One region of the Labrenzia sp. R5_0 genome, then DNA from elsewhere that is predicted to be linked to it. Evidence: predicted binding sites of a transcription regulator. Region 1 holds the regulator's gene; each other region holds the start of a gene.
The links. Region 1 encodes PhoB, which activates phosphate uptake and scavenging genes when phosphate is short. Its sites were predicted from a motif close to TGTCATNNANCTGTCAT; they were not measured.
Positions count from the first base shown of each region.

Region 2: a site for PhoB is predicted at 4,429-4,445, ahead of J7447_RS21685 (DUF1045 domain-containing protein). Genes of this name have one in related genera too.
Region 3: a site for PhoB is predicted at 4,384-4,400, ahead of J7447_RS15365 (alkaline phosphatase). Genes of this name have one in related genera too.
Region 4: a site for PhoB is predicted at 5,635-5,651, ahead of J7447_RS10830 (bifunctional 2',3'-cyclic-nucleotide 2'-phosphodiesterase/3'-nucleotidase). Genes of this name have one in related genera too.

Region 1 covers NZ_JAGHRK010000001.1:241,815-249,413, forward strand. The annotation lists gene J7447_RS01125 (substrate-binding domain-containing protein) at 1-261, shown strand, start outside; gene J7447_RS01130 (substrate-binding domain-containing protein) at 616-1,656, shown strand; gene pstC (phosphate ABC transporter permease subunit PstC) at 1,722-3,191, shown strand; gene pstA (phosphate ABC transporter permease PstA) at 3,191-4,543, shown strand; gene pstB (phosphate ABC transporter ATP-binding protein PstB) at 4,591-5,352, shown strand; gene phoU (phosphate signaling complex protein PhoU) at 5,384-6,079, shown strand; gene phoB (phosphate regulon transcriptional regulator PhoB) at 6,160-6,861, shown strand; gene J7447_RS01160 (GcrA family cell cycle regulator) at 7,188-7,599, opposite strand, start outside.
Region 2 covers NZ_JAGHRK010000004.1:381,365-388,963, reverse strand. The annotation lists gene phnH (phosphonate C-P lyase system protein PhnH) at 1-413, shown strand, start outside; gene J7447_RS21710 (carbon-phosphorus lyase complex subunit PhnI) at 417-1,541, shown strand; gene fosX (FosX/FosE/FosI family fosfomycin resistance hydrolase) at 1,538-1,966, shown strand; gene J7447_RS21700 (alpha-D-ribose 1-methylphosphonate 5-phosphate C-P-lyase PhnJ) at 1,963-2,892, shown strand; gene phnK (phosphonate C-P lyase system protein PhnK) at 2,889-3,677, shown strand; gene phnL (phosphonate C-P lyase system protein PhnL) at 3,686-4,390, shown strand; gene J7447_RS21685 (DUF1045 domain-containing protein) at 4,537-5,286, shown strand; gene J7447_RS21680 (alpha-D-ribose 1-methylphosphonate 5-triphosphate diphosphatase) at 5,283-6,428, shown strand; gene phnN (phosphonate metabolism protein/1,5-bisphosphokinase (PRPP-forming) PhnN) at 6,442-6,999, shown strand; gene J7447_RS21670 (hypothetical protein) at 7,084-7,359, shown strand; gene J7447_RS21665 (winged helix-turn-helix transcriptional regulator) at 7,589-7,599, opposite strand, start outside.
Region 3 covers NZ_JAGHRK010000002.1:1,423,584-1,431,182, forward strand. The annotation lists gene J7447_RS15345 (sugar ABC transporter permease) at 1-643, opposite strand, end outside; gene J7447_RS15350 (ABC transporter substrate-binding protein) at 764-2,047, opposite strand; gene J7447_RS15355 (ABC transporter ATP-binding protein) at 2,115-3,203, opposite strand; gene J7447_RS15360 (DeoR/GlpR family DNA-binding transcription regulator) at 3,200-4,006, opposite strand; gene J7447_RS15365 (alkaline phosphatase) at 4,463-5,965, shown strand; gene J7447_RS15370 (hypothetical protein) at 6,096-6,554, shown strand; gene J7447_RS15375 (ATP-binding cassette domain-containing protein) at 6,564-7,244, shown strand; gene J7447_RS15380 (FtsX-like permease family protein) at 7,237-7,599, shown strand, end outside.
Region 4 covers NZ_JAGHRK010000002.1:421,192-428,790, forward strand. The annotation lists gene J7447_RS10795 (flagellar basal body-associated FliL family protein) at 1-109, opposite strand, end outside; gene flgF (flagellar basal-body rod protein FlgF) at 392-1,132, shown strand; gene flgG (flagellar basal-body rod protein FlgG) at 1,155-1,937, shown strand; gene flgA (flagellar basal body P-ring formation chaperone FlgA) at 1,955-2,932, shown strand; gene flgH (flagellar basal body L-ring protein FlgH) at 2,933-3,682, shown strand; gene J7447_RS10820 (NAD(P)H-dependent oxidoreductase) at 3,872-4,636, shown strand; gene J7447_RS10825 (lytic murein transglycosylase) at 4,769-5,575, shown strand; gene J7447_RS10830 (bifunctional 2',3'-cyclic-nucleotide 2'-phosphodiesterase/3'-nucleotidase) at 5,782-7,599, shown strand, end outside.

The sequences.
Region 1 (7,599 bases):
GTCGGCGTCAACGGGGTCGAGCCGACGTTCGAAAAGATCGCCTCCGGGGAATACCCGGTGTCCCGCCCGCTGTTTTTCTACATCAAGAAGGAACACGTCGGCCTTATTCCTGGCATGGAGGAGTATGTGGCTGCCTTCACCAGCGAAGAGGCCTGGGGCGACGATGGGTATCTGGCGAGCAAGGGACTGATTCCCCTGTCTGCCGAAAAACGCAGGCAAGAGGCGACCGACGCAATGGCGTTGCCGGCCTTGCAACTCTGATCGAGCCGAACCGGGCAATGCAAAACCCCGTTCGGCCGCTGCGGCAGGTGCCTGAAAGCCTCCCTGATCAGGCATAACGCTCGCCAGATGGATAAAAGGGTTTCCTGTCAGCTTTGCCGAGGCAAGCGAGAGCTGCACGATGTGCACCTCGAGACGGGTTTTTGTGACCCTTTGCGACATAAAACCGTCAAGGAACAGGTTTTCTTGAGTAATTTCAGTATCTTAAATTGTCACAAAACTGAAAAGGAACTGTCATAGAACTCTCATCCGTGGAGCCTAGGTTCCCCGCATCGCTCGTGCACATCCAAGCGCGGTGATCATCTAGAAACCTTGACATTCAAAGGGAGTGGTCAAGTGAAATTTACGACCCTCGTTAGCGCAACTGCTCTTGCCGTTGCTTCCACTGCATTCGTTGGTTCGGCTCAGGCTCGCGACCAGGTGCAGATTGCTGGTTCCTCCACGGTTCTTCCTTATGCTTCCATCGTTGCTGAAGCATTCGGCGAAAACACCGATTTCCCGACACCGGTCGTTGAATCCGGTGGCTCCTCTGCTGGTCTGAAGAAGTTCTGCACCGGCGTTGGCGAAAACACCATCGACATCGCAAACGCTTCCCGCGCTATCCGCGAGAAGGAAATCAAGGCTTGTGCCGAAGCTGGCGTGAAAGACATCATCGAAGTCCGCATCGGCTACGATGGCATCGTCTTCGCTTCCCAGAAAGACGGCCCGGCTTTCAACGAATTCACCCAGGTTCAGTGGTTCAACGCTCTGTCCCCGAAAGTCCTGAAGGACGGCCAGATCGTCGACAACCCGTACACCAAGTGGTCCGAAGTTGACGCTTCCCTGCCGGACGCGGAAATCGCTGCTTTCATCCCGGGCACCAAGCACGGCACCCGTGAAGTGTTCGAAGAAAAAGTTCTGGCTGTTGGCTGCGAAGAATCCGGCGCTCTGAAAGCCATGATCGACGGCGGCATGTCCGAAGACGACGCTGAAGACGCCTGCATCGCAGTCCGCACGGACGGCAAGTCGGTCGACATCGACGGCGACTACACCGAGACCCTGGCTCGCATCGACTCCAACCCGAACGGCGTTGGCGTTTTCGGCCTGGCGTTCTACGAGAACAACACCGACAAACTCAAAGTGGCAACGATGGCCGGTATCGCTCCGTCCACCGAAACCATCGCCAAGGGTGAGTACCCGGTTTCCCGTCCGCTGTTCTTCTACATCAAGAAGGCACACATCGGCGTTATCCCGGGCCTGAAAGAATACGCTCAGTTCTTCGTTTCTGACGAAATCGCTGGCCCGGACGGCCCGCTGGCCCAGTATGGCCTGGTTTCCGATCCGGAGCTTGCAGCTACGCAGGCTTCCATCGAAGCCGAAGAAACGATGGGCAACTAAGCACATCTTTCCGGAAGGGCGGCTTCGGCCGCCCTTTCTTTCTTCTTTGCCGGTTGGGTCGCCCTATGTCACTTCCATATATTCTTATTGCGCTGCTGGTTCTGGCTGTCGCCGGATACATAGTCGGCCGCGGAAAAGCCTTAAGTTCTGCCGGAGGGGATGTGCGTGAGCTCCATTCCCTGCCTGGTTATTACGGCTGGAACGTCGTTGTTTCGATATTGGTTCCTGCCCTCCTGCTGCTCATTGCGTGGCTGATCTTCCAGCCCATCATTCTTGACAGCCAGGTTTCCTCCAAGATTTCCGAAGAGACCATTGCCGCAAGTTCGCTCGACCTCGTAATGAGCGACGTCGTACGTGTTGCCGAGGGTCTCGACCTTGCCGTTTCTCAGGGCGCCATGTCGGCCGACATGGCGTCTTCCATCCGCACCGATCTGACCGACGTGCGCAGCCGTCTCGGCGAGATAGGTGTCGCGCTCGGTTCAGAAGTGACCGCCGAAACGTTGCGGGCCGCGCAGACATACCGCAGCATCTCGGGTACAGGCCTGCTGTTGCGGACAATCGGCGTTCTGGCGGTCGGCCTGATCGGTTTCGCTGTCGGTGTTCTGCGCACCAACAAGGATTTCCGTGCCCGCAACGTCGTGGAAACGGTCGTCCGCTATATCCTGATTGCAGCAGCCTCGATCGCCATCCTGACGACTGTCGGCATCGTGCTGTCGCTGATCTTCAACACGGTCGAGTTCTTCCGGCTCTATCCGGCCGCTGATTTCTTCTTCGGCCTGACCTGGGCGCCGAGCTTCGGCGGTGGATCGGAGCTGGGGATCGTGCCGCTGATCTGGGCGACCATGTATATCTCTCTGATCGCACTTGCCGTTGCCGTACCGATCGGTCTGTTCGCTGCCATCTACCTGTCTGAGTATGCAACGCCGCACGTACGCGCCGTCGCCAAGCCGCTGCTGGAGATCCTGGCCGGTATTCCAACCATCGTTTACGGTCTCTTCGCGCTGCTCACAGTCGGCCCGCTTCTGATGAACGTCTTCGGCTCCGGCGGTGCGCTTGGCGTAAGCTGGATGTCCGGTGCTTCCTCGGTGTTCACCGCGGGCGCTGTCATGGGCATCATGCTGATCCCTTTCGTGAGCTCGCTTTCCGACGACATCATCAACGCTGTGCCGCAGGCCATGCGTGACGGATCGCTCGGACTTGGTGCCACCCATTCGGAAACCGTGAAGCAGGTCATTCTGCCGGCGGCCCTGCCCGGGATCGTCGGGGCCATCCTGCTGGCGGCCTCTCGCGCCATCGGTGAAACCATGATCGTTGTGCTGGGGGCCGGCGCAGCTGCCCGCCTCAGCATGAACCCGCTCGAAGCGATGACCACCGTGACCGCGAAGATCGTCAGCCAGCTCACCGGCGACGCCGACTTTGCCTCCCCGGAAGCCCTTGTCGCCTTCGCACTCGGCATGACCCTGTTCGTCGTGACCCTGGGGCTCAACATCGTCGCGCTCTACATCGTGCGCAAATATCGGGAGCAGTACGACTAATGACCGACACGACCCTTACGCCACCGTCGGGCAAGACCAGTGCTCCGACCCCGCACAAGACCACGTCGATCCTCGAACTCGATCCGCTGACCAGAAAGCGCAACGCCGCTGAAGCGCGCTTCAAGCTCTACGGCATCATTGCCATCGGCATCGGCCTGTTCTTCCTCGTTGCGCTGCTGTGGGCAATCCTTTCCAACGGCCTTGGCGCCTTCAGCCAGACCTTCCTGAAGGTGGATGTCCCACTCAATCAGGAGCAGATTGCCGAAGCGGAAAAGTCGGTGGTCAAGACGTCCAAGTACCGGGCCATCATCGACGACGCCTTTGCCAAGGAACTCGCCGGTGCCAACATCACCACAGACATGTCGGCAAAGGACCTGCAGAAGCTGTTCTCCTCAGGGGCTGCCGCGACGGTCCGTGACTTTGCGCTTGCCAACCCGGACAAGATCGGCACGACGGTAACCTTCGAGCTGATCGCCTCATCCCGTGTCGACGGCTACCTGAAGGGCCGCGTCAAGCGCGAGGATCTTGCCGAAGACAAGAACCTGGATGCCGCACACCTGGATCTGGCGGACCAGATGCAGTCCGCCGGCATTCTGGAGAAGCGCTTCAACTGGGCCTTCATCACCGGGACCGATGCTTCCGACAGCCGTCCGGAGCAGGCCGGCATCGGAGCGTCCATGATCGGGTCGCTGTTCATGATGCTGGTGGTGCTGTTCCTGTCGCTGCCGATCGGCGTGGCCGCTTCCATCTACCTGGAAGAGTTCGCTCCGCAGAACAAGTTCACCGATCTGATCGAGGTGAATATCTCCAACCTGGCCGCCGTTCCGTCCATCGTGTTCGGTATTCTCGGTCTGGCGGTGTTCATCCAGTTCATGCATCTGCCGCAATCCGCACCACTGGTGGGTGGTCTGGTACTGACGTTGATGACACTGCCCACGATCATCATATCCACCCGCGCCTCCTTGAAGGCCGTTCCGCCGAGCATCCGCGATGCGGCCCTTGGCATTGGCGCCTCCAAGATGCAGTCTATCTTCCACCATGTCCTGCCGCTGGCAATGCCTGGCATTCTAACCGGCACGATCATCGGTCTGGCACAGGCGCTTGGGGAAACCGCTCCGCTGCTGCTAATCGGGATGGTCGGTTTCATCGCCTCCAATTTCCCGGACGGTGTGGCTGCCGGTTTCTTCTCTCCGAACTCGGCCATGCCGGCCCAGATCTACGAGTGGGCGAAACGCGCCGACCCGGCTTTCTATGAACGCGCTTGGGGCGGGATCATCGTGCTGCTGGTCTTCCTCATGACCATGAACATTATCGCTATCATCCTGCGCCGCAGGTTTGAACGCCGCTGGTAAGGATTGCTCCGATGAACGAGATGCCGAATTTTGAACAGGCGAAAACCATGACCGACAGCAAAATTTCCGCGAACAAGGTGCAGGTCTATTATGGCGATACCCACGCCATCAAGGACGTGGACATCGAGATTCAGCCGCGGTCCGTGACTGCCTTCATCGGTCCCTCCGGATGTGGCAAGTCGACGTTCCTGCGGACGATCAACCGCATGAACGACACCATCGACATCTGCCGTGTGGAAGGGTCGATCAAGATCGACGGTGAAGACATCTACGATCCCAAGGTCGATCCCGTACAGCTGCGCGCCAAGGTTGGCATGGTTTTCCAGAAGCCGAACCCGTTTCCCAAGTCGATCTACGACAACATTGCGTACGGTCCGCGGATCCATGGTCTGGCCCGCAACAAGTCCGAGCTTGATGAAATCGTTGCCTCCAGCCTGCAGAAGGCCGGGCTTTGGGAAGAAGTCAAGAACCGTCTGGACGAGCCGGGCACCGGCATGTCGGGCGGTCAGCAGCAGCGTCTGTGCATTGCCCGTGCGATTGCCGTCAGCCCGGAAGTGATCCTGATGGACGAACCGTGCTCGGCGCTCGACCCCATCGCTACCGCGAAGGTGGAAGAGCTGATCGACGAACTGCGGGAAAACTTCACCATCGTGATCGTGACCCACTCGATGCAGCAGGCTGCCCGTGTGTCTCAGCGTACCGCGTTCTTTCACCTGGGTGTTTTGGTGGAGGAAGGTCTGACGGAGGACATCTTTACCAATCCGAAGGACAAGCGTACGCAGGACTATATTACGGGCCGCTTCGGCTAAGCATTTTTTAGGTTTCTGAAGGGGACACAGGATGTCTGAACATACAGTCTCGGCTTACGATGACGAACTGACGGCCATGGCCGGCAAGGTTGCCGAAATGGGTGGTATTGCCGAAAAGGCTTTCGCCGATGCGGTGTCCGCGCTGGTGTCGCAGGATCTGGAGCTTGCCAAGGCGACGATCAAGGGCGATGTCCGTCTGGACAGCCTTTACAACGAACTTGAAGTGAAGCTGATCGAGCTGATCGTCCGCCGCCAGCCGATGGGGCAGGACCTGCGTGAAATCACTGCCGCAACGCGCATTGCCAATGACCTGGAGCGTGTTGGCGATCTTGCCAAGAACGTTGCCAAGCGCGTCATCGCCATCGACAGCGACTTGCAGTCCAAGAAGCTCGCGATCGGTGTGGAGCACATGACGGAACTCGCTCTTTCGCAGCTCAAGCAGGTGCTGGATGCCTACGCCCGAAAGGATGCGGAAGCCGCCCGCCGGGTTCAGGAAGCCGACGCCGAGGTCGACGCGATCTACACGTCGATCTTTCGCGAACTCCTGACCTACATGATGGAAGACCCGCGGGTCATTACCCAGTGCGTCCATCTCTTGTTCTGCGCAAAGAACATCGAGCGCATCGGCGATCACGCGACGAACATCGCCGAGAACGTCTACTACATGGTCACTGGCGAGCGTTTGCCGGAAGACCGGGCAAAGGTCGACGAAACAGGCGCGGTCTGACCCGCCGGTAATCGTCGGATTTGCTGAAGATCTTAACGGCCGGCGCTTCGGCGCCGGTTGCGGTAATTGGAGCGAGATGTATGCCGAAGGTGCTCATCGTTGAAGACGAAGAACCGCTCAGCCTTCTATTGAGATACAATTTGGAAGCGGAAGGGTACTCGGTCGAGTCCTGTGTCCGGGGTGACGAGGCGGAAATCCGCCTGCGGGAAAGCCTGCCGGATCTGTTGCTGCTCGACTGGATGCTGCCGGGCCTGTCCGGAATTGAACTGTGCCGCCGCCTGCGGGCGCGCGAGGACACCGAGCGCCTGCCGGTCATCATGCTGACGGCACGCGGTGAGGAAGCAGAGCGCATCCGCGGCCTGGCGACCGGTGCCGACGACTACGTGGTCAAGCCCTTCTCGGTACCGGAATTGATGGCCCGCGTGCGCGCCATCCTGCGCCGGGCAAGCCCGGAAGTGGTGTCCAGCATGTTGCGGTCCGGCGATATCGAACTGGATCGCGAAACGCACCGCGTTCGCCGCAACACCAAGGAAATACACCTGGGGCCGACGGAATTCCGCCTGCTGGAATTCCTGATGACATCGCCTGGCCGTGTCTTCTCCCGCGAACAACTGTTGGATGGGGTCTGGGGTCACGATGTCTACGTGGACGAACGCACTGTCGATGTTCACGTCGGTCGCTTGCGCAAGGCTCTGAACAAGGGCAAGGCGAAGGATCCTATCCGTACCGTCCGTGGTGCCGGATACGCCTTCAATGACCAGTTCACCTCTGCCACTGCCTGAGGGCAACTTGCAGAATGGAATTAAGGAGCCCGCTTTCAAGCGGGCTTTTTGTTTCTCAGCGGTTATGTGCCTTTCGCGGAGCAAGGTTCTCTTCTGCGACCACCCCATCAGTTGTGTCGGTGTCGGGGCTGATCCTGCGGTCCCTGTCGTGGCGGAGCGGTCAAACAAGGTTTGATTTGATGGGGCGGAAACGGCATGGAGCGGTGCCAAGAACAAGCCGTGGGAGGTCACTGTTCGGGGTCGGGCATCTGGTCAATGGAAGGCCCAAACAAAAAAAGCCCGCCAAATCGGCGGGCTTTCTCATGAATTGGTTAGGTGCGAGGCTATCAGCCTGCCTGAGCCATCGTCTTGCGATCGCGGCGGCGGTCGGCGACCGGCTGATACGCGATCTTGCAGTGATGAGCGCAGTAGGGGACGCCGGCATCGGATTGGCGGCCGCAGAAGTAGAAGTCGTCGGTCGCCGGGTCGCCAATCGGCCATTTGCAGGTCCGCTCGGTCAGCGTCAGGATGGTAGCCCGCTGCGAGATCGGAACAAGTTCTGCAATCGGCTCTACGCGCGGCTTGGCAGCCACCACTGGAGCCGGCGAGATGTCTGCTTTCAGGGCCGTTGCGCCGATCGACTGCGGATGTGACGTCGTCGGTTTCTTCGGCGCTGCCCCCGTTGCAGGAGCTGCGGTGCGCGGCCGGCGCGGCTTGGCGCTTGAAGAGGTGGACTTGGCGCGGCCGGACAGGCCAAGG
Region 2 (7,599 bases), on a different contig from region 1:
TCTGGCTCGACAAGCCTCTGATGACGTCGGACGCCGTGAAGACCTTTCTGCGCTTCCACACCGGCTGCCCGATCGTCACCGAACCGGTGGAAGCGGCCTTTGCGCTGGTCAGCGCACCGGTGAGCATGATCCCCCTGGCAAGTTTCAACCAGGGATCCGCCGAATATCCGGACCGGTCGACAACGGTGATCCTGACCGGTCAGGACTTCGGGTCCCATTCAGCCGTCTCCTTTAGCGGCCCGGGCATCAAGGACACCGTTTCCTTTGGCACCGGTCCGGTTCCACCGGTGTTCTGGGACCAGGTGATTGCCAACAACCGCCAGTTTCCACGAGGTATCGATCTGGTTTTTGCCGGACAGGAAGCGCTGTCTGCCCTGCCCCGTTCCACCCGCATCCTCAAAGCGGAGGTCTGATCCATGTATGTAGCCGTAAAGGGTGGTGAAAAGGCCATCCGCAACGCCCACAAGCTCATGGCCAAGCGCCGCCGGGGCGACACCTCCGTTCCCTCGCTGACGCTGGAGCAGATCGCCCAGCAGCTGTCCCATGCTGTCGCCCGTGTCATGGGCGAAGGCTCGCTCTATGACGAGATGCTGGCCGCACTTGCCATCAAGCAGGCGCGCGGAGACCTGATCGAAGCCGCGTTTCTGATGCGTGCCTACCGCACGACCCTGCCACGGTTCGGCTACAGCCAGCCGATTGACACCGCGAAGATGCTGGTGGAACGGCGCGTTTCAGCCACTTACAAGGACCTGCCGGGCGGCCAGGTGCTGGGCCCGACCTTCGACTACAGCCACCGCCTTCTGGATTTCGCGTTGGCCGCCGAAGAGGACGGTCTCGAAAAGCCTGTCGAAACAGCTACCGCTGAAGAAGGCAGCATGCCGCGCGTCACCGACCTGCTTGGCGACGAAGGCCTGATGGAGCCGGACCCGGTAACCGACGAGGACGCGCCCGTCGGCGACCTGACCCGCGAGCCCCTGTCCTTCCCGGCCGACAGGGACCTGCGCCTGCAGAACCTTGCCCGTGGCGACGAAGGCTTCCTGCTGGCATTGGCCTATTCCACCCAGCGCGGCTATGGCCGCACACACCCCTTCGCCGGCGAAATCCGCTACGGCGAGGTCGAGGTGGAATTCTTCGCTGAGGAACTCGGCTTTGCCGTGACGCTCGGCGCCATCAAGGTAACCGAGTGCCAGATGGTCAACCAGTTCAAGGGTTCGGCCAAGACCGCCCCGACCTTCACCCGGGGTTACGGCCTCGTGTTCGGGCAGGTGGAGAGAAAGGCCATGTCCATGGCCATGGTCGACCGTTCCATGCGGTGGCAGGAACTGGGCGAGGAACAGTCCGCCCCGGCTCAGGATGTCGAATTCGTCCTGTCCCATTCAGACAACATCCAGGCGACCGGTTTCGTCGAACACCTGAAGCTGCCGCATTACGTCGATTTCCAGGCCGAACTCGATCTGGTGCGCCGGATGCGCGGCGAATGGTTCGAAAAACGACGCCAGGAAGAAGAAGAGGGCAACACCGCCCAGGAGGCGGCGGAATGAGCAGCGGACTTAGTCATATGACGTTCATCGTCAGTGATCTCGAAAGGATGACGAACCTGCTGACGACGGTACTCGGGGCCCGGGAAGTCTACTCCAGTGAAGAGGCCACCTTTTCCCTCTCCCAGGAAAAGTTCTTTCTGGTCGGTGACGTCTGGATCGCGATCATGCAGGGCGATGCCCTGAACGAGCGCACCTACAATCACGTGGCTTTCAAGATCGAAGAAGAAGACTTCGACACGAAGCTGGCAGCCGTCGAGCGCCTTGGCCTGGAAGTCAAACCACCGCGCGCCCGCGTCGAAGGTGAAGGCAGGTCCATCTATTTCTACGACAACGACAATCACCTGTTCGAGCTGCACACCGGAACGCTGGACATGCGCCTCGACCACTATCGCCGGATACTCAGGGAACGGAGTGCTGCGCAATGAACGATACGGCTCAGATTTTCGAACAGGGCGAATACAACTTCGCCTATCTGGACGAGCAGACCAAGCGCATGATCCGCCGGGCAATCCTGAAGGGCATCGCGATACCGGGTTACCAGGTGCCTTTCGCCTCGCGCGAAATGCCGATGCCCTATGGCTGGGGCACCGGCGGGGTGCAGGTCACGGCGGCAATTCTGGGCAAGGACGATTGCCTGAAGATGATCGACCAGGGCTCCGACGACACCACCAATGCGGTTTCCCTGCGCGGTTTCTTTGAAAAGACCGCCGGCGTGCGCACCACCTACGAAACATCGGAGGCAAGCGTCATCCAGACACGCCACCGGATTCCGGAAAAGGCCCTGCGCGAAGACCAGATCATCGTCTTCCAAGTGCCGATTCCCGAGCCCCTGCGCTTCCTGGAGCCACGCGAAACCGAGACCCGGAAGATGCATGCGCTCGAGGATTACGGCCTCATGCATGTGAAGCTTTACGAGGACATCGCCAAGAACGGCCATATCGCCACTACCTACGCCTATCCGGTGAAGGTCAACGACCGCTACGTGATGGATCCTTCGCCGACGCCGAAGTTCGACAACCCGAAGATCGACCAGATGGCGGCGCTTCAGCTTTACGGTGCCGGGCGTGAGAAACGCATCTACGCCATTCCGCCCTACACCAAGGTGAAGAGCCTCGACTTCGAGGACTATCCTTTCGAGGTGCAGAAGTTCGACAAGCCCTGCGGCCTGTGCGGCGCGGAGAATGTCTATCTCGACGAGGTGATCCTGGATGACAAGGGCGGGCGCATGTTCGTCTGCTCCGACAGCGACTATTGCGAGGAACGGCGCGCGGAAGGCCATCTCGGCCCGATGGCGGCCGATCCGGCGGCACACCAGTTCGGCGCCACCCAGGCAGAGGAGACTGCCCGATGAACACCTTTCCCTCCGCGGACCCGCTGCTGCAGGTTCATAACGTCACCCGCTACTATGGCGACCGCATCGGCTGCGCCGATGTCTCCTTCGATCTTTGGCCCGGCGAGGTGCTTGCCATCGTCGGCGAAAGCGGATCCGGCAAGACCACGTTGCTCAACTGCCTGTCGACACGTCTCGCGCCGACGGCGGGAGCGATCGAATACCGCATGCGCGACGGCACCATGCGCAACCTCTATCAGCTGACCGAGGCCGAGCGCCGCCTGCTGATGCGCACCGACTGGGGGTTCGTGCACCAGAATGCTGCGGACGGCCTGCGCATGAACGTTTCCGCAGGCGCCAACGTCGGCGAAAGGCTGATGGCAGTTGGCGAGCGCCACTACGGCAACATCCGCTCCACCGCCGACGACTGGCTGGGACGGGTGGAAATCGACAGCGACCGGATCGATGACGATCCGCGCTCCTTCTCCGGCGGCATGCGCCAGCGCCTGCAGATCGCCCGCAACCTCGTCACGAGACCACGGCTGGTCTTCATGGACGAGCCGACCGGCGGTCTGGACGTCTCCGTGCAGGCACGTCTTCTCGACCTCTTGCGCCGCCTGGTGGCCGATCTCGGACTTTCCGTGGTCATCGTCACCCACGACCTTGCGGTCGCCCGGCTGCTGTCGCACCGGATCATGGTGATGCGCCACGGCAACGTCATCGAAAGCGGCCTGACGGACCAGGTGCTCGACGATCCGCGCGAGCCCTATACCCAGCTGCTTGTTTCTTCCATTCTCCAGGTATGAGGACCGAAATGCCCGTACGCCTCTATCTCAACAACGTCGGCAAGTCCTTCATCATGCACCTGCAGGGCGGAACCGTCATTCCCGTGGTCGAGAAGGTCGAATTCTCGGTGAATTCCGGCGAATGTGTCGTCCTTGGCGGCCCCTCCGGTGCCGGCAAGAGCTCGATCCTCAAGATGATCTACGGCAACTACCGCTGTGACGAGGGCCAGATCCTGGTGACGGTTGGCGATGAAATCGTCAACATGGCCGGGGCCGAGCCGCGCAAGGTTCTGCGACTGCGTGAAGACACGATCGGCTATGTCAGCCAGTTCCTGCGCACCATCCCGCGTGTTTCGGCCGAAGACGTCGTCGCCGAGCCGCTTATCGCCCAGGGCACCAGCGAGGCAGAGGGCGTCGACAAGGCCCGCTCCCTGCTGTCGCGGCTGAATGTCCCCGAGCGCCTGTGGACCCTGCCGCCCGCCACGTTCTCCGGCGGCGAGCAGCAGCGCGTGAACATCGCCAGGGGGTTCATTGCCCATTATCCGATCCTGCTGCTGGACGAGCCAACCGCCTCTCTCGACGCTGCCAACCGGGCCGTGGTCGTCCGTCTGGTGGAAGAAAAGAAAACCCAGGGCGTTGCCATGGTGGGCATTCTTCACGACCAGGACGTCCGGGAACAGATCGCCGACCGCATAATCGACGTGACCGGTTTCAGCGCGGAGGCAGCCGCCTGAGCCACGAGATGAGGAAAGGCTTGCAGACGGGCGGAAACTGTCACAGAAAAGTCACCGCCCGCCTTTAGGTCACTCCCTCAGAAAGTTGAAGGATGTGGCCCTGCCACATCCCGGCCAAACCACATTTCAAAATCGCGATTTTCTTCATGCGCTACGCCCTCTATTTCGCCGCCGATGCCGACGACCGCCTGATGCAGCTCGGAAATTCCTGGCTCGGGCGCGATCCCTTTTCCGGCACGGCCCTTCCGCAGCCGGAGCTGCCCGGCATGACATCGGCACGTTTCCAGGAGGTGACGACCGACCCCCGGCGCTATGGATTTCACGGGACTTTGAAAGCCCCGTTTTCCCTCGCAGCCGATCAGACCGAGGCAGCGCTGCTGGACGCCTGCGCAGCCTTTGCGGCGGAAATCGCCCCTTACGAGGTAGAAGCGCTCGGCGTGAACAGGCTCGGCCGCTTTCTGGCGCTGACCCCTGAGGCAGAAGAGCCGGCCCTGCGCGCCTTCGCCGGCCTGTGCGTGCGTCGCTTCGAGCCGTTCCGCGCACCACTGTCCGAGGCGGATCTTGAGCGCCGCCGCAAGAGCGGACTGTCGGAAAGGCATGACACCTATCTCGTCAGGTGGGGCTATCCCTATATCTTCGATGAATTCCGCTTCCACCTGACCCTTTCCAACAAACTGGAAGACGACAGCGACATGGAGCGGATGGCAAATGCCGCCCAGGACCACTTTGCGGATGTCATTGGCAAGAAGCGGCTGTGCCGCCACGTTGCGCTCTACACCGAAGCCGAACGCGGCGCGCCTTTCCAGGTCCATACCGTCTTTCAGCTGACCGGCAGCGTCGCTCCCGCCGACGCCCTCAGCCAGGCCGAGCGTCTTTCCCAAGAGGAATCTGCATGAGCAAGCATCCCAAGGTCTTCAAGAATGCCAGTCTGGTTCTCGCAGGCGAAGTGTTCGACGGTTCCCTGACGGTCGATGATGCCGGTCTGATTTCCGGCATCGGGTCGCCGACCGAGGTCGACGGGCATGATTGCGAAGGCGACTTCCTGCTGCCTGGCCTGGTCGAGCTGCATACCGACCACCTGGAAACCCACTATGCGCCGCGTCCCAAGGTGCGCTGGAGCCCGGTTTCCGCCGTGCAGGCCCACGACGCCCAGATCGCATGTTCCGGCATCACCACCGTGTTCGATGCGCTGCGCGTCGGCATGGATGAAGACGCGGACCTTGGCTATTCGGATATGCGCGCGCTTGCAGATGCCATTGAAACCGGCCAGCGGGAAAACCGCCTCCGCGCCGACCATTTCATCCACCTGCGCTGCGAAGTGTCTGCACCCGACGTGCTCAGCGCCTTCAAGGTGTTCGAGGACGACGACAGCATCCGCCTGATCTCGCTGATGGACCACACCCCCGGTCAGCGCCAGTTCGTGTCGATGGATGCCTACAAGATCTACTATCAGGGCAAGAAGGGCTTCACCGACGCCCAGATGGACGACTTCATCCGCAAGCGCCAGGCGCGCGCCAGCAGTCTTGCTCCTGAAAACCGCAAGCATCTCTCGGCCATCGCCCAATCGCGCGGCATCGCCATCGCCAGCCACGACGACGCCACCACCGCCCATGTGGAAGAGGCGATTTCACTGCAGACGAAAATCGCCGAGTTTCCAACCACACTGGAAGCCGCCAAGGCTTCGCACGAAGCCGGTATGGCTGTTCTGATGGGCGCGCCGAACGTCGTCCGCGGCGGATCCCATTCCGGGAATATCTCGGCGAAGGCGCTTGCCGAAGCGGGCGTTCTGGATGTGCTCTCCTCGGACTATGTGCCGATTTCGCTGCTGCAGGCTGCGTTCCAGCTGGCAGCAGAGGTCGAGGCGATTGCCCTGCCACAGGCAGTCGCCATGGTCACGGCGACGCCCGCGAAGGCCATTGGCCTGCAAGACCGCGGCACCCTGGAACCCGGCCTCAGGGCCGATCTCATCCAGGTGAAAATGGTTGGTGACATCCCGATCGTGCGCGGTGTCTGGCGCGAGGGCAAACGGGTTGCCTGAGGCTGCGTCCGACATGACAGAAAAACTCGGCCCCGGCCGCATGGTGCTCGTGGTTGGGCCGAGCGGAGCCGGCAAGGACACATTGATGGCCGCACTCAAGGCCCGTCTGGCGGGCCGGACGGACGTCAGCTTCGCCCGGAGAGCGATCACCCGGCAGGCTGATGTCGAGGCTGAGGATCACGACACGCTTTCGCGCGCCGAATTCGATCAGCTGAAAGCTGCCGGAAAGATTGCCCTGTGCTGGGAGGCCCACGGGCTCGGCTACGTCATCCCGCAAGGCTACGACCGGGCAATCGAAGCGGGCGCAACCGTGATTGCCAATGGCTCGCGCAAGGTATTGAAGCACGCAGAGGACAAGTACCGAAACGCCAGCGTTCTGCTGATCACCGCGCCGGTCGAAGTCCTCGCCGAACGCCTCGCCGCACGTGGTCGCGAAAGCAGACAGGAAATAGAGGAACGGCTGCGCCGTGCCGACCTTGAACCGGAAAACGTCGCCAATCTGATCCGCATCGAAAACACCGGCACGGTGGAGGATGCGGTCGACAGGATGGTCGCCGCACTCGGCCTTTGACCTCAACCGTACCCGTCTCTAATCCGCAAACGCGCTCTGAACGGCCTGACTGAAAATCAGGGCCCTGGCATCCAGTGCGTCCTGATGATCACCGTCGAACGCGTGAACCATGGTGCGGAACTGTTTTGCTTCTTCGCCCAGTTCGGGCTCCCCGACCGCCCGGCGGAGATGGATCAGGGCGTGTTCGTGCCTGACCACAAGGTCTGCCAGATGGAGGGCGGAACCGATCATGTAGGCCCGATACTGCAGGCGTTTGACATGATCGAGCCTGTGAACATCCGGTTCCTGCAAAAGCTGCCAGAATCCGATGACATTTCTGCAAGCGGTGCGCATCAGGCGACCGCATTTCTCTTCGTCTGACCGGGACATGCTTGCCTCGCAAGATTCGCCTCGACCAGTCAAGCGTAGCGCTACACCCGGAAACTGCAATGAACCAGAAGAGTCATGATGCGTCATTACACGCCCAGATTCATTGATTTCGAAATTATTGTTCTTGGACAAAGACTTGTGCGGTGGACTGCAGCCGAAAAACCTTCATTTCGAGGCCAGAAAATACAACCACAGGGTAGAACTTTGGTTCACATCCGGGTCAACGGGCGC
Region 3 (7,599 bases), on a different contig from region 1:
GCATCAGGAGTGGAAAGGTGATCCGCCAGAAGATCGTCCAGCGCCCGGCGCCTTCGATCTGCGCGGCCTCCTTCAGCGTGACCGGAATTGCCTGCAGCGCCGCAAGATAAAAAATCATGAAGAAGCCGGCTTCCTTCCAGACGGTGACCACGATGATGGCGTTGAGCGCGGTATCCGGGTTGCCGAGATAGTTGCTGGCAGGCCAGCCAAACAGGGCACCGGTGATCTGGTCGACCAGGCCAAAGCCGGGCGTGTAGAAAAACATCCAGATGTTGGCGACGGCGATCAGAGGCAGAACGGTTGGCGTGAAATAGGCCATGCGCACGAAGCTTCTGCCAACCAGCCTGTCGTTGACCCAGAGCGCCATGACGATCGCCAGACCAACGGAGATCGGAATGGTGCCAAAGGCGAACCAGACGTTGTTCCAGAGTACTTTCCAGAACACCGGGTCATCCAGCATGCGCTCATAATTGGATAGGCCGATGAACTTGGCCGGGCGGCGTCCGCGCGGGGTGGAAAAAAAGCTGTTCAGGAACGTCGTGACCGCGGGGATGTGGGTAAAGGCAAACAGGAACACCATTGCCGGCAGCAACAGCAGCCAGCCGTGGATCCAGTCGCGTTTCAAGGCAATGCCCCGCTTCATGGTCTAGGCCCCGATAAGGAGAAAAACCCGACCTAAAGCAAATTGCGGTTAGGACGGCGAAAGGTCTGGAGAACGGGACGGAACACCGGAGTGGGACCCGGCGCTCCGCCCCGAATGGCGTTAGCGGTATTCGCTCAGGATCTCGTCGGCCTGCGCCTGAGCTTCCTTCAGAGCCGTTTCGGCATCCTTCTGGCCGGTGATAGCAGCAGCAAGCGCATCGTTGAAGATGCCGGTCACGCGCTGGTTCTGGTAGGTCGCCAGTTCAGCCTTGGCGAAGTCCAGCTGGTCGCGGGCAACCAGGACAGCCGGGAAATCAGCCGCATAGGCTTTCATCGTGTCGGTTTCCCAGGTTTCGGCGCGCGGAGCGACGTAACCTGTTGCGATGGTCCACTTCGCGGACTGTTCCGGAGCCGTGATCCACTGAACGAACTTGACGGCAGCCTTGTTCTGTTCGTCGGAAGCTCCCTTGAACAGGTAGAAGTTGCCACCGCCGGTCGGTGCGCCGCGCTGTGCCTTTTCCGGCAGCATGGCAACGCCGAACTTGAACGGAGCATTGTCACGAACGTTGGTGAGGTTGCCGGTGGAGGTCCACATCATGGCCGTCTGGCCTTCGAAAAAGGCTTTCGGCGTTGCGCCCCACTCGATGATGCCCGGAGCCATCACTTCGTGCTTGGTGCTGAGATCGACAAGATACTGCAGCGCCTCGACCACCTTGGGATCGTCGAAGTTGGTCTTGTTGCCGTCGGCATTGGCCAGGATCGCGCCGTTTTCGATGGCAAGGCCCTGGAACAGCCAGTACGGGAAACCGGAAGACGGAATACGCACGCCCCACTGGGTGACATTGCCGCTGTCGTCTTTCTTCGTCAGCTTCTTGCCGAATTCGACCATTTCGTCCCAGGTTGCCGGAGCGACCTCCGGATCAAGCCCGGCCGCTTCGAAGGCTTCCTTGTTCCAGTAGAGAACCGGCGTGGAGCGCTGGAACGGAATGCCGTAGGTCTTGCCGCCGGTCTGGCTGTTTTCCATGAATGCCGGATAAAAACCTTCGACCCATTTCTTGTCTTCGTCGCTGGTCAGATAGTCGTCGAAGGGCTGGATCAGATCCTCATCGATCAGGGTGAACATGTCGGCAGACAGGATCACCGAAAGCTGGGGCGGGTTGCCGCCGCGCGAAGCGGTGATCGCCTTGGCGACGGTGTCCTGGTAGGAGCCGGCATAAACGGCGTCGATTGTAACGTCCGGGTTCTGCGCAACATAGGCGTCGGTCAGTTCCTGGATGGTGTCAGCAGCCTTGCCGCCAACGGCGACCGGAAAATAGAATTGCAAATCAACAGCCTGAGCGGAGGCCCAGGTGCTGAAGGAAAGCGCCGTTGCCGCAACGGCTTTCAGGAAAGTGGACTTCAACATCAGTTTACTTCCTAAGGTTCGAAAATCCGCAGGTCTGCGGTCGGTCTACGCGGGCGTGCGCAGCAGGTCAGGAGCGCAACAAGGCTCCGAACTCGGAAATGAGATCGTCCCGGCGGCGGCCGGTATCGGCGTCGAAAACATGAAGATCGTCCGGCGAAAAGCCGAGCTGCACGGATTGGCCGGGCGTGAAGGCCCGGCTGGCCGGAAGGCGCACCTGAAAACCGGTGCCGGCAACTTCGCAATCGGCCAGCACATCCGCCCCCAGATACTCGACGGCACGAACAGACGCGTTGACCGGGCCGCCGTCTTCCAGATGCATTGCCTCCGGGCGCAGGCCGAGCTTGAAATCCGGCGCGGTGCACAGCTTCCTGAAGGCATTGGCCGGAAAGAGGTTCATTGGCGGGGTGCCGATGAAACGGGCGGCAAACGGCGTTGCCGGTTTTTCGTAAAGATCCCGCGGGCTCGCCACCTGCTCCAGCCGGCCACCATTCAAAAGCACCACCTGATCGGCCATGGTGATGGCCTCGACCTGATCATGCGTGACATAGACCATCGTGAAGCCGAGCTGCTGCTGCAGCGCGCGGATCTCCACCCGCATTTCATGGCGCAGCTTGGCGTCGAGATTGGACAGCGGCTCGTCCATCAGGCAGATCGGCTTTTCGCCGATGATTGCCCGCCCAAGGGCGACACGCTGCTGCTGACCGCCCGAAAGCTGACCCGGCTTGCGCTCCAGCAACTGGCCAAGGCCCAGCAGATCGGCAACCCGTGCAAGACGCCGGTCCCGCTCGGCCCGGCCGACCCGGCGGACCTTCAGGCCGAAGATGATGTTCTCACCGACATTCAGATGCGGAAACAGCGCATAGGACTGGAACACCATGGCAAGGTCACGCTTGGCCGACGGACGGCCAGTGACATCCTCTCCGCCGATCAGGATGCGTCCGCTACTGACATTCTCGAGGCCCGCAATCATGCGCAATGTCGTTGACTTGCCACAGCCGGACGGCCCCAGAAGTGCCGTGAAGGAGCCTGCCGGAATATCGATCGACAGGCCATCGACGGCCACCGTCTCACCCCAGGTACGCGACACCGTTTCAAGGACGATCGGCTTGCCGGCGCCAGAGGGTTTCGCACCCGGGATATGCGGATCTGATGTCACGCCTCATCCCCGTCTTCAGCCACGAACACTTCCGTTTTCGTGCCTTCCAGCGATGCCAGGAAAACATCCGGCACCGGGCAATCGGTGAAGATCGCATCGACATCGCTGAGTTGACCGCCGCGCACATGGGCGTTCCGGCCGAACTTGCTGTGATCGAGGACCAGATAGGACCGGCGGCAATTGGCGAGTATCGACTGGCGGGCCGCCACTTCGTCCTCATGGAAATCCAGCAGCGTGCCGTCTTCATCGACACCTGCGACACCAAAAATGCCGATATCGACCTTGTAGTTGGAGAAGAACGCCTGCGCTGCGGACCCCAGCACGTCGCGGTCGCCATGACGCAACCGCCCGCCGGTGATGGTCACCTGAAACGACGGATTGACTGAAGCCGTGAAGGCCACGTTCAGATTGTTCGTGAAAACCGCCAGTTTCTCGTGCCCAACCAGGGCCTGCATCACGATCTCCGGGGTGGTGCCGATGGAAAACGCGATCGACTGGTTGTTGCCGACGTGGCCGGCCACCAGTTTCGCAATCAGCTGCTTTTCCGGAAGATTGAGGATCTGCCGGGTGGAATAATGGATGTTGGACGCCGGTGCCGGAGGCTCGACGCCGCCGTGGGTCCGGCGCAAGATCCCCAGTTCGCAAAGACCGTTGACGTCCCTGCGAATTGTCTGCGTGGTCACCTCGAACCGGTCCGCCAGTTCCTCGACAGACGCAAACCCTGCCTTTTGTACCAGATCCGCGATTTCGGCCTGACGCTTTGAAATGTCTATTTGCCCAAGCATGTTCTTCTGATCCGCCATCGTCCCCTCTCCTCCTGCAAATGCAGAAGGCCAGTTGCTCCAAAGGCATCATGTTGACTCGAAAAAGCCTGACTTCGAAGCCCGTTAAAACATTTTCATATGAACCTTATTCGACGCTCATATGAAAATGATGTGACAATAGGGGATAGCGAGCAGCCCAGGAACACAGGACGCGACAGCGTCCTCAGATTTCAGGACACCATTTTTCTATCTGTAATTGCCCGGGCTTTTCACGAGGCTGCCAGGTCGATTACCCGGCCGGGGACCAACCCTGCGGTTCGATGACAAGACGCTACCGAAGAAGAGACAAGACGGCGCAAAAGTAGAAGAATTGAATTCAATCGTGGAGGTTATGTAATAAAATAACAAATCTGTTTCGTCATCCAACTGTCAATCAGATGTCATGCAGCGTTTTTAAGTAGCTCCCGGGATGCACCCTCACCTCCGGGAGATATCATGAAAACGATCGTTTGCACTTCGCTGGCGCTGGCCCTTACAGGCTCTGTTGCCTTTGCTCAGGACGCCCTGCCGCAAGCCTCCAGCCAGTGGTACAAGGATGGCGAAGCCACCATTCAGGCCATTTTGGACCGTCAGCCGAACACCAACCGCGCCAAGAACGTGATCCTGCTGATCGCTGACGGCAACGGTGTCGGCACCAACTACGCCACGCGCCTTTTCGACGGTCAGCAGAAAGGCATGCTGGGCGAGGAAAACGTTCTCCCGTACGAAACTCCGGAGTTCTACAGCGCCCTGGTCAAGACCTACAACATCAACGCCCAGACGCCGGACTCCGCTCCGACCGCCGGTTCGATGAACACAGGCGTGAAGCAGCGCTTCAACCTGATCAACCTCGGTGAAGAAGCCATCCATGACGATTGCTCCACCGTCGAAGGCAACCAGCTTGCCCTGTTCTCCGAAATGATGACCGAAGCCGGCAAGTCTGTCGGCGTGGTTTCCACCGCCCGTCTGACCCACGCAACTCCGGCTGCCGTCTACGCCAAGACCGCAAACCGCAACTGGGAAGACGCGGTGCCGGAAGGCTGCACTGCACAGAAGGACATCGCGACCCAGCTGATCGACGCCATGGAAGCCGGCACCGTTGATTTCGCAATGGGCGGCGGTGGCCGTTATTTCCTGCCGAAGGACAAGGAAATGGGTGGGCTGAAGGGCCGCCGCGAAGACAATGTCGACCTGGTTGAGCGTGCAACCGGACTGGGTGCACAGTTCGCATCCGACACCGCCGGTTTCCAGTCGCTGAAGCTTGACGGCTCCAGCCCCGTACTGGCCCTGTTCAACAACAGCCACATGGAATATGAGGCCGACCGCGCCGACAATGACGAGCCGTCCCTGGCCGACATGACCAAGGCAGCCATCGAATATCTGTCCAAGAACGAAGGCGGCTACTACCTGGAAATCGAAGCCGGCCGCGTCGACCACGCCAACCATGACGGCAATGCGGCCCGCGCCATGCGCGACGGTGTTGCCTTTGCAGAAGCCGTTGCCATGGCTGACGAGCTGACCAACGATGAAGACACGCTCATCATCGTCACCGCCGACCACGAACATGCCATCGCCTTCAACGGCTATTGCGGCCGCGGTTCGGCCATCCTCGGCCTTTGCTACGACGTTGCCCAGGTGGGCATCAAGCATTCCGACAAGGTTCTGACCGCGGACGACGGCAAGCCGTACACCGTGATCGGTTACCTGAACGGCACCGGTTCGGTTCTGAAGAAGGGCGAAGGCGAAAACGACTACACCGGCTCGCGCCCGGACCTCGACCAGGAAACCGCCACCGATCTGGACTACGTCCAGCAGGCGCTGATCCCCAAGTCCTCCGAAACCCATTCGGGTGAAGATGTTGCGGTCTACGCAAAGGGCCCGTGGGCACATCTGGTCGATGGCACCATCGAGCAGAACGTTATCTTCCACGTCATGAACCACGCTGTGAACGCCCAATAAGCCTTCAGCCAGCGTCCAACACGCGCTCAGCGGGATCCCTGGTCGAATACCGGCCAGGGATCCTGAAGGCCTGCCGCCCGGCAGGCCTTTGCCTGTTTGTCATATTAGCCGGATAAGTTAGGAGCATGAATTGGCCAGAACCAGGGATGTCATGAACCGCAGACAGCTTATCGTCGGGCTCGGCCTCGCTCCGTTTGCCGGAATTCTGCTGCCGGACACGGCCTGTGCGGCAGACGCCCCCCTCAAGTTGCGCACGCTTTACAACAAGGACCGGAGCTTTTCCGACCTCGCCCATTCACTGGAAGGCACCAGGGTATCAGTCGGTGGCTACATGGCCCCACCCCTGAAGGCCGACAGCCAGTTCTTCGTGCTCACCAAGATTCCGATGGCAGTTTGCCCGTTCTGTGAAACCGAGGCGGAATGGCCGCGGGACATTCTCGCCATCTACACCAAGCGCATTGTCGACGTGGTCGCCTTCAACAGCAAGATCGTGACACGGGGCGTTCTTGAACTGGGAACCTTCAAGGATCCAGAGACCGGGTTCGTCAGCCGGGCAAGACTTGTCGATGCTGTCTATGAACGCAGCTGACAGCGTCTCATGAATCTTGCTCTTCAAGTCGACGATCTCCGCGTCAGGACACCCGGTGGCCGGGTGCTGCTCTCCTGCGATCACTTTGATGCAACACCAGGCGCAACCATCGGCCTGCGTGGCCCGTCAGGTGCCGGGAAATCGACCTTTCTCTACGCGCTCGCCGGACTGCATCCGGGCATGACAGGTCATATCCGCTGGGGTGCAACCGATCTGGTGCAGCTGAACGACGCCGCCCGCGCCGCGTTCCGCCGCAGCCATGTCGGGCTGATCTTCCAGGACTTCCTGCTGTTTGAGGAACTGAGCGCCCTTGGCAACGCCTCCCTTGCAACGTCGTTCAACCCGGCAGAAAAGCGCCGGTCGATCACCGACACCGCACGGGATTTTCTCAAGAGCCTCAAGGTGCCGGCAGAAGCGCGGACCGTAGACAGTTTTTCCGGCGGCGAACGCCAACGCACTGCGATTGCCCGCGCGCTGGCCCACAACCCCGCGATCATTCTCGCGGACGAACCGACGGCAAGCCTCGACCGCAAGACCGCCGATGCCCTGATCGAAGACCTGATCAGCCTGACACGCGCGCGGAACAAGACGCTGATCGCCGTCAGCCACGACCAGCATCTGCTGGACCGGATGGATAGGATCATAGAAGTTACGGACGGCCACCTGCAGACGGAGGCCGCCGGTGCCTGACTTTTTCGCAGACCGCTGGCAGGACCTTTCGCCGCTTGCCCAGGACACGCTGTGGCTCGTGCTGCTGCTGTTACCCGCCGTGATAACCGGCCTGATCGTGATCTGGGGCTTCCGGCCACAGGCGCTGGTCGGAGCACTGCTCTGGCGCTTCCGCTGGACCAATCTGACCTTCGTTTTCCTGATCGCCATTTCCATCGGTATCGGCGTTGGCCTGATAGCCCAGGAACGCGGCCTCAGAAAGGGAACGGCACGGGCAGCGGAACAGTTCGATCTGATCGTCGCAGCCCCTGGCAGCGAAATCACCATGATGTTTGCCGCCGTCTATCTGCAACCAAGCGACGTGCCGCTTCTGGGC
Region 4 (7,599 bases), on a different contig from region 1:
CCACCAGACCGATGCCGCCGAACAGGATAAGCTTCTTCTTGCGGCCACCGCCACCAGCTTCAGCTCCATCCTCGCCGTCTTCTCCGGCTGCGGCGTTTTCGTCTGTCATTCCGCACTCCGATCTGCAGGCGCTCGCGCGCGCTTATTTATTACTAAAGAGTTAATGGTTAACGAATGGTTACCGAGCCATTAACGCGAGTCACCGGGCAAAAATTGCCAAGTGGTTAACTTCTGCCGGAATCTCTTGCCGCGTGCACCCGCCCCTTTTGATTTTTACCCAGATTTCCCAAGGATTTAAAAACTGGCACGCCTCGTGCATTAACCTTAACGAGCCAGCGGATCTGGGGAGATCGGCCGGCTTACTCGGGGAGCACGAAGGGAACCGTTCACTATGGAGAACGCTCAACTAGTTGCCTTATCAAGGCAATCGATCCTGCGGAACCATCTGGATGTGATCGCCAACAACATGGCGAACATCAATACGTCCGGGTTCAAGTCGCAGAATCTGCATTTTTCGGAATACATCATGCCGGTGGCAGACGGCTCGGCTTTTGAGCCGCAGGACCGCGCCATTTCCTATGTCGACATGTTTACGACACGGACCGACTTCACGCATGGCCCGATCAAGATGACGGGTAACGAATTCGACCTGTCCCTCAACAGTGATGGTTTTTTCGCGGTCCAGATGCCGGACGGTACCGAAGCCTATACGCGCAGCGGCGCGTTCAGGCTCGACTCGACCGGCCAGCTGATCTCGGCGGACGGCAGCCCTGTCATGACCGACCAGGGTCCGATCTCCTTCAACGAACAGGATGGCCGCGTCGAGATTGCCCAGGACGGCACGATCTCCACCCGTCTGGGCATTCGCGGCCGCATCAAGGTCGTCGACTTCGAAGACGTTCGGACGATGGAGAAGATCGGCAACACGATGTTCAAGGCTGATAACCCGATACCGGCCCAGGAAGTCCGCATGGTGCAGGGCGCCGTCGAAGGCTCCAACGTCTACGGCATCACGGAAGTCACGCGCCTCATCGAAGTGACGCGCGCTTACGACTCCACTTCCAAGATCGTGAAAGACCTGGATGAGTTGCGCCGGCAGGCGATCTCCACTCTCGGCAAGATTCAGGCCTAAGCGCCTTTAAGGGATCACTACCATGAAAGCACTTCATATCGCCGCAACTGGCATGAAGGCCCAGGAACTGAACGTCGAAGTCATTTCGAACAACGTCGCCAACATGCGCACGACAGGCTTCAAGAAGCAGCGGGCCGACTTTCAGGACCTGCTCTACCAGAACCTGCGTCGCATGGGCACGGAAACATCGGATTCCGGCACCATCGTCCCGACCGGTATCCAGATCGGTTCCGGCGTAAAGATCGCAGCCACCGGCCGCATCATGTCCCAGGGCTCTCTCGAGCAGACCGGCAAGGAACTGGATCTGGCCATCCGCGGCGAAGGCTTCTTCCAGATCGACATGCCGGACGGAACCACGGCCTATACCCGTGACGGTTCCTTCGAGCGCGATGCCAACGGGCAGCTGGTGACCATCGACGGCTATTCCGTCAATCCGGGCATCACCATTCCGCAAACGGTCAAGGACGTCACGATTTCCAACACCGGTGTCGTTCAGGGTGTCGACCAGGGCGGCAATACTGTTCAGCTCGGCCAGATCCAGCTTGCCCGTTTCGTCAACAAGGCTGGTCTCGAAGCCATTGGCGACAACCTCTACCTGGAAACAGACGCCAGCGGCGCACCCGATACCAGCAATCCGGGCGACGAGAGCTACGGCACGGTGCAGCAGTATTTTCTTGAAATGGCCAACGTGGATGCAGTCACGGAAATCGCCGACCTGATTTCCGCACAGCGCGCCTATGAGATGAACTCACAGATCATCCAGGCAGCCGACGAGATGTATTCCACCACCACGAACCTCCGCTAAGACCGAGGCTTGAGACGATGATGAGACATCTGCTGAAAGTCGGGTTGCTGCTGGCGGGCTTGCTGTCCCTGCCTGCCCTGGCGGACGAAAAACCCGTGCTCCGGTCGCAGGTCATGACCCTGTCGGACATCGTGACGGTAGGCGACTTCTATTCCAATGCCGGGCTGCTGGCATCCAAGCCGCTGTTCCGTTCACCGGATATGGGAACCTCCGGCAATGTGCCCGCGGATGTCGTCGCCGAACGCGCTCGCGCGGCCGGCCTCGAGACGGCCGGCACCGATGGCCTGCGAACCGTCGTCGTCTTTCGCGGGGCAACAAGGCTGAACCGGGACCAGCTTGCCGGCCTTGCCCGCAAGGCTCTGGCAGACCGCAATGCCGGCATTGATCCCGAGCGCCTGGATATCCGCTTGCTGCAGGCGCCGGATCAGGTTCTCGCCGACCCCAAGGTACACGACCCGATCCGCATCGACCGGGTAGAATGGTCCCAGTCGAACGGCCGCTTCACCATCCACGCAGCCGTCGCGGTCGAGTTCGGAACCGAGCCTCTGACCCTGACCGGTGTTGCGACGGAAATGGTCGATGTGCTGGTTCTGGTGCAACCCGTGCGCCGGGGCGACATTGTTCGTGAAGAAGACCTGAACATCATTCGCGAAGCCCGCACCAAGGTACCGGCAGGTGCCCTCACCGAAATGGAAGACATTGTCGGCAAGCAGGCCCGCACCACCTTGCGTGCGAATTCGCCCCTGTCCCGAAATGACGTCCAGCGCCCGATCCTGATCGAACGCGGTGAGAAGATCACTGTCACCTATGTCATGCCGGGCATGAAGCTGACTTCACGGGCCCAGGCCATGGATACCGGCGCCAAGGGCGACGTGATCGACGTCATGAACCTGCAGTCGCGGCGCATCGTGCCGGCGACGATTACCTCCCGCGGCCAAGTACGCGTTCACGCCGCCAATCCGATTGTTGCAAGCTTGAACAGCGAGAAAAATTAAATGCTGAGCACCTTTCCCAGACACCTCCTGGCAAGCATCGCCCTTTCCGCCCTCGCCGCGGGGTGCGGCACTGCCGACAAACTCGCGAATGTTGGCCAGCAGCCAGCCCTGAACGCCATTCAGGATCCGACCACCACTCCGGGTTACCGGCCCGTGCAGATGCCCATGCCGGAACCGCAGCAGGCCCATTACAATCCGAATTCGCTGTGGCAGTCCGGCAGCCGCGCCTTCTTCAAGGACCAGCGCGCCAGCCAGGTTGGCGACATCCTGACGGTCGTCGTCACCATCGACGACCAGGCCGAGATCGACAACAAGACCGAGCGGAGCCGGTCTGAGTCCAGCGGTGCCGATGTTGGTGGCGCACTCGGAACGGCAATCGACACCATCTTCCTGCCGGCAAGTTCTGCCGCCAGCGACCTTGCCAACGTCAACAGCAACTCCAGCTTCTCGGGCGACGGCAGCGTTGACCGCAACGAAGTCCTGCAGACCACCGTCGCCGCCGTGGTGACCCAGGTTCTGCCGAACGGCAACATGGTGATCGAAGGCCGTCAGGAAGTTCGTGTGAACTTCGAAGTCCGCGAGCTGATCGTCGCCGGCATCGTCAGACCTGAAGACATTACGTCGGATAACCGCATCGCCAGCGAGCAGATCGCCGAAGCGCGGATCGGATATGGTGGCCGCGGCCAGATTACCGATGTCCAGCAGCCACGGGTCGGCAACCAGGTGCTGGACATCCTGCTCCCCTTCTGATCCCAAACCTTTCACAGTCCCCCGGCCGAATCCGGCGACGCGTTCTAGAAGCGCCGCCGGCCCGGCTGATGACGGGCACGATGTCTCGCTCCCCGAGCATCGTGCCCGTTCTCATTTCCAGGCCGGAAAAGACCGTTTAGGGTGTGGCCCGTTACCTGATTTGTCGCTCATTCCGGAAGACCCTACCGCGTGACCACCACCCTCATCGTTCTCGCCCACCCTGCTCAGACTTCCTTCAACGCTGCCTGGGCACGCGCAACCGAAGCCGCGTGCCGAGCTGAAGGCGATGAGGTGCTTTGGTCAGATCTCTACCAGCTTGGCTTTGATCCGGCGGAGCGCGCAGCGCACTATGCAGAGGAGATCGTCACCGAACCTTATGACGTCCTGAAAACGCAGGAAGCGGCCTCGAAAACCGGAAACCTTCCCGCGGTCATTACGGAAGAAGTCGAGAAGCTGCGCCTGGCGGACCGGATCGTGTTGCATTTTCCGGTCTGGTGGTTCGCCCCACCTGCCATCCTGAAGGGCTGGTGCGAGCGCGTTCTGGCCAACGGCGGCCTGCACGACACTTCCAACCGTTTCGATACCGGCCATTTCAGGAACAAGCCGGTTCTTTTCTGCGTCACGACCGGATCCAAGGCGAGCGAAAGTGCCCACAACGGCAAGGAAGGCGACATTCAGATGCTGCTTTGGCCGCTCGCCTACACACTGCGCTATCTGGGTTTCGATGTTCTGGTTCCCAGGATCGTCCACGGTGTTCACGGTTATCACAAGGGGGCGGCACGGGAAGACCTGGTAACGCGACTTCAAAACGAGATCGAAGGCCATCGGGAGACGATCGCAAGGTTCGCAACGCTGCCGAAGATCAGCTTCAATGCCGACAGCGAATTCGACCGCGCCGGCACCCTTAGCCCGGGTGCGCCATCTCACAGCCACTTCATCCGGCACGACCCCTGATTTTGCGGCAACCGGAAAAGACGAGACCGGATTTGTCCGCCCCCACCCCTCTTTTTCCTGTATCTGCCGGATGACGCTACCGCTTTTTCGGATAGAATGTCGGTAATCTTATATTGGCCCAGCGGGGATTCGATGCGCCTCCTTTCTGCATTCGTCTTTGGTTTTGTTCTTCTGTCCGCACCTTCTGCCTGGAGTGCAAGCTGCGGCAATGGCCCGGGTGGTTTTGAAGCCTGGAAACAGTCGTTCATTGCAAATTCCCAAAGCTACGGCCTCAAGAAAAGGGTCGTTGAATCGTCCCTCAAGAACGTGAAATACAACAAGAAGGTGGTCTCGCTCGACCGGAACCAGAAATCCTTCAAGCTCAGCTTCAACCAGTTCTATGCCAAGCGGGTCAACAACGCGATGATCCGGCGGGGCAAGCAGCTCGGCAAGACCTACGCCCGCATCTTCCGTGGCATCGAAAAGAAATACGGCGTTCCAGCACCTGTTCTGCTGGCGATCTGGGGACTTGAAACCAACTACGGCAGCTTCTCCGGCAACATGCCGGTCCTGCAATCCCTTGCCACGCTGGCCTATGATTGCCGCCGGTCCGATTTCTTCACCGCCGAACTGGTCGCCGCGCTCAAGATCGTGCAGGGCCGTGACATGCAGCCGGCCGAAATGAAGGGTGCCTGGGCCGGCGAACTCGGCCAGACCCAGTTTCTCGCCACCAGCTATGTCCGTTATGCGGTCGATTATGACCGCGACGGCCGCAAGGACCTGATCCGCTCCATTCCGGATGTGCTGGCTTCCACCGCAAATTATCTTGCCCAGAAAGGCTGGCGCCGCGGCCAGGGCTGGGGCCCGGGCACTGCCAATTACAACGTTCTCAAGCAATGGAACAAGGCCAGTGTCTACGTGGAAACGATCTCGGTCATGGCAGGCCAGATCAGCGAGTAGACCCCGCTCGACGCCCCATAAACCTGCTTGACAAAACTGACGATCCGGGCAGCAATTTGCGTCATACGGTTGTAATCCTCGCGGACCAAAACCGTGTGCCGCGGAAACATGCCGCCCGGCGGGCACCGACAGCTGTCGGTCCGGCTCGCGCTGCTCCGCAAGGCTAAACGACACCAATCGCCGAGCGACCGAACAGGAGCTATTTCATGTCCAGTATCAAAGACTTTTCGATTTCACGGCGCACCCTTTTGATGGGCGCGGCGGCAACTGGCTTCACGGCAGCTCTGCACCCCTATTCGGTTCTGGCCAAGGAAGGTACGGCTCACCTTCGCCTGATGGAGACCACGGACCTCCATGTCCATGTTTTCCCTTACGACTATTACAGCGACAAACCTGTCGACACCGCCGGTCTCGCCCGGACAGCCACACTGATCCGCGATATACGGAACGAGGCGACAAACTCGGTTCTGGTCGACAATGGCGACTTTCTGCAAGGCAACCCGATGGGGGACTATGTCGCCTATGAACGCGGCATGAGCGAAGGCGACCTGCACCCAGTCATCAAGGGCATGAACGTCCTTGAATTCGACGCGGCAACACTCGGCAACCACGAATTCAACTACGGCCTGGACTTCCTGATGAAGGTGCTGGCCGGTGCCAATTTCCCCGTCGTCTGCGCCAATCTTGTCAAGGGCAGCACGCTGGCCGGCAACGCACGAGACGACGCCCTTTTCCTGAAGCCCTACGTGATCGTTGAAAAACAGGTCACCGACGGTGCCGGCAAGTCCTATCCGATCAAGATCGGCTTCATCGGCTTCGTGCCACCGCAGATCATGAACTGGGACCGCCGCCACCTGGAAGGCAACGCCAATGCGCGTGACATTATCGAAACCGCCAAGGCCTTCGTCCCGGAAATGCGCGAACAGGGCTGCGACCTTGTAATCGCCCTCTCCCACTCGGGGATTGACGCCAACGATTATTCGGAAGGCATGGAAAACGCCTCCCTGCACCTTGCCGGCGTGGACGGGATCGACGCCGTCTTTACCGGTCACCAGCATCTGGTCTTCCCCGGTCCCCAGTATGAGGGACTGCCGGGTATCGACAGCGAGAAAGGCACGTTGTTCGGCAAGCCTGCCGCGATGGGCGGTTTCTGGGGATCGCATCTGGGCGTCATCGACCTGATGATCGAGCGCGACGGCAACGGCTGGCGTGTCGCTAATTTCATGACCGAAGCACGCCCGATCTACGAAAAAGAAGGTCGAACCGTGACACCGCTGGTGGAGAGCCAGCAGGATGTACTCGATGCAGTGAAGGAAGATCACGAGGCAACCCTTGCCTATGTCCGCCGCCCCGTCGGCAAGACGTCGGCTCCCTTGCATTCCTATTTCGCCCTCGTGGCCGACGACCCAAGCGTCCAGATCGTTTCAAAGGCGCAGATCTGGTACATCGAACAGATGCTGAAGGGTACGGAATGGGAAGGCCTGCCGGTACTTTCCGCAGCAGCGCCTTTCAAGGCCGGCGGTCGTGGCGGCCCGGACTACTACACCGATGTTCCGGTCGGCGATGTCGCCATCAAGAACGTGGCCGATCTCTACCTGTATCCGAACACCATTCGCGCGGTCGCCATCAAGGGCAGCACGGTGAAGGAATGGCTGGAACGTTCAGCCGGAATTTTCCGGGAAGTCGAGCCGGGCAAGGCCGACCAGACACTGATCAACCCGGAGTTTCCAAGCTATAATTTCGATGTGATCGACGGTGTCACCTACCAGATAGACCTGAGCCAGCCATCGAAATATGACGCGAAAGGCGAAGTCCTCAATCCGGACGCCAGCCGCATCGTGAACCTGCAGTTCAACGGCGCACCGCTTGATCCTGAAGCAACCTTCGTGGTCGCGACCAACAATTACCGTGCAGGTGGCGGTGGCAATTTCCCCGGCATCAGCGACGACGTTGTCGTTTTCGTCGGCCCGGACACCAATCGCGACGTCCTGGTGCGATACATTGTCGAACAGGGCACGATCAAC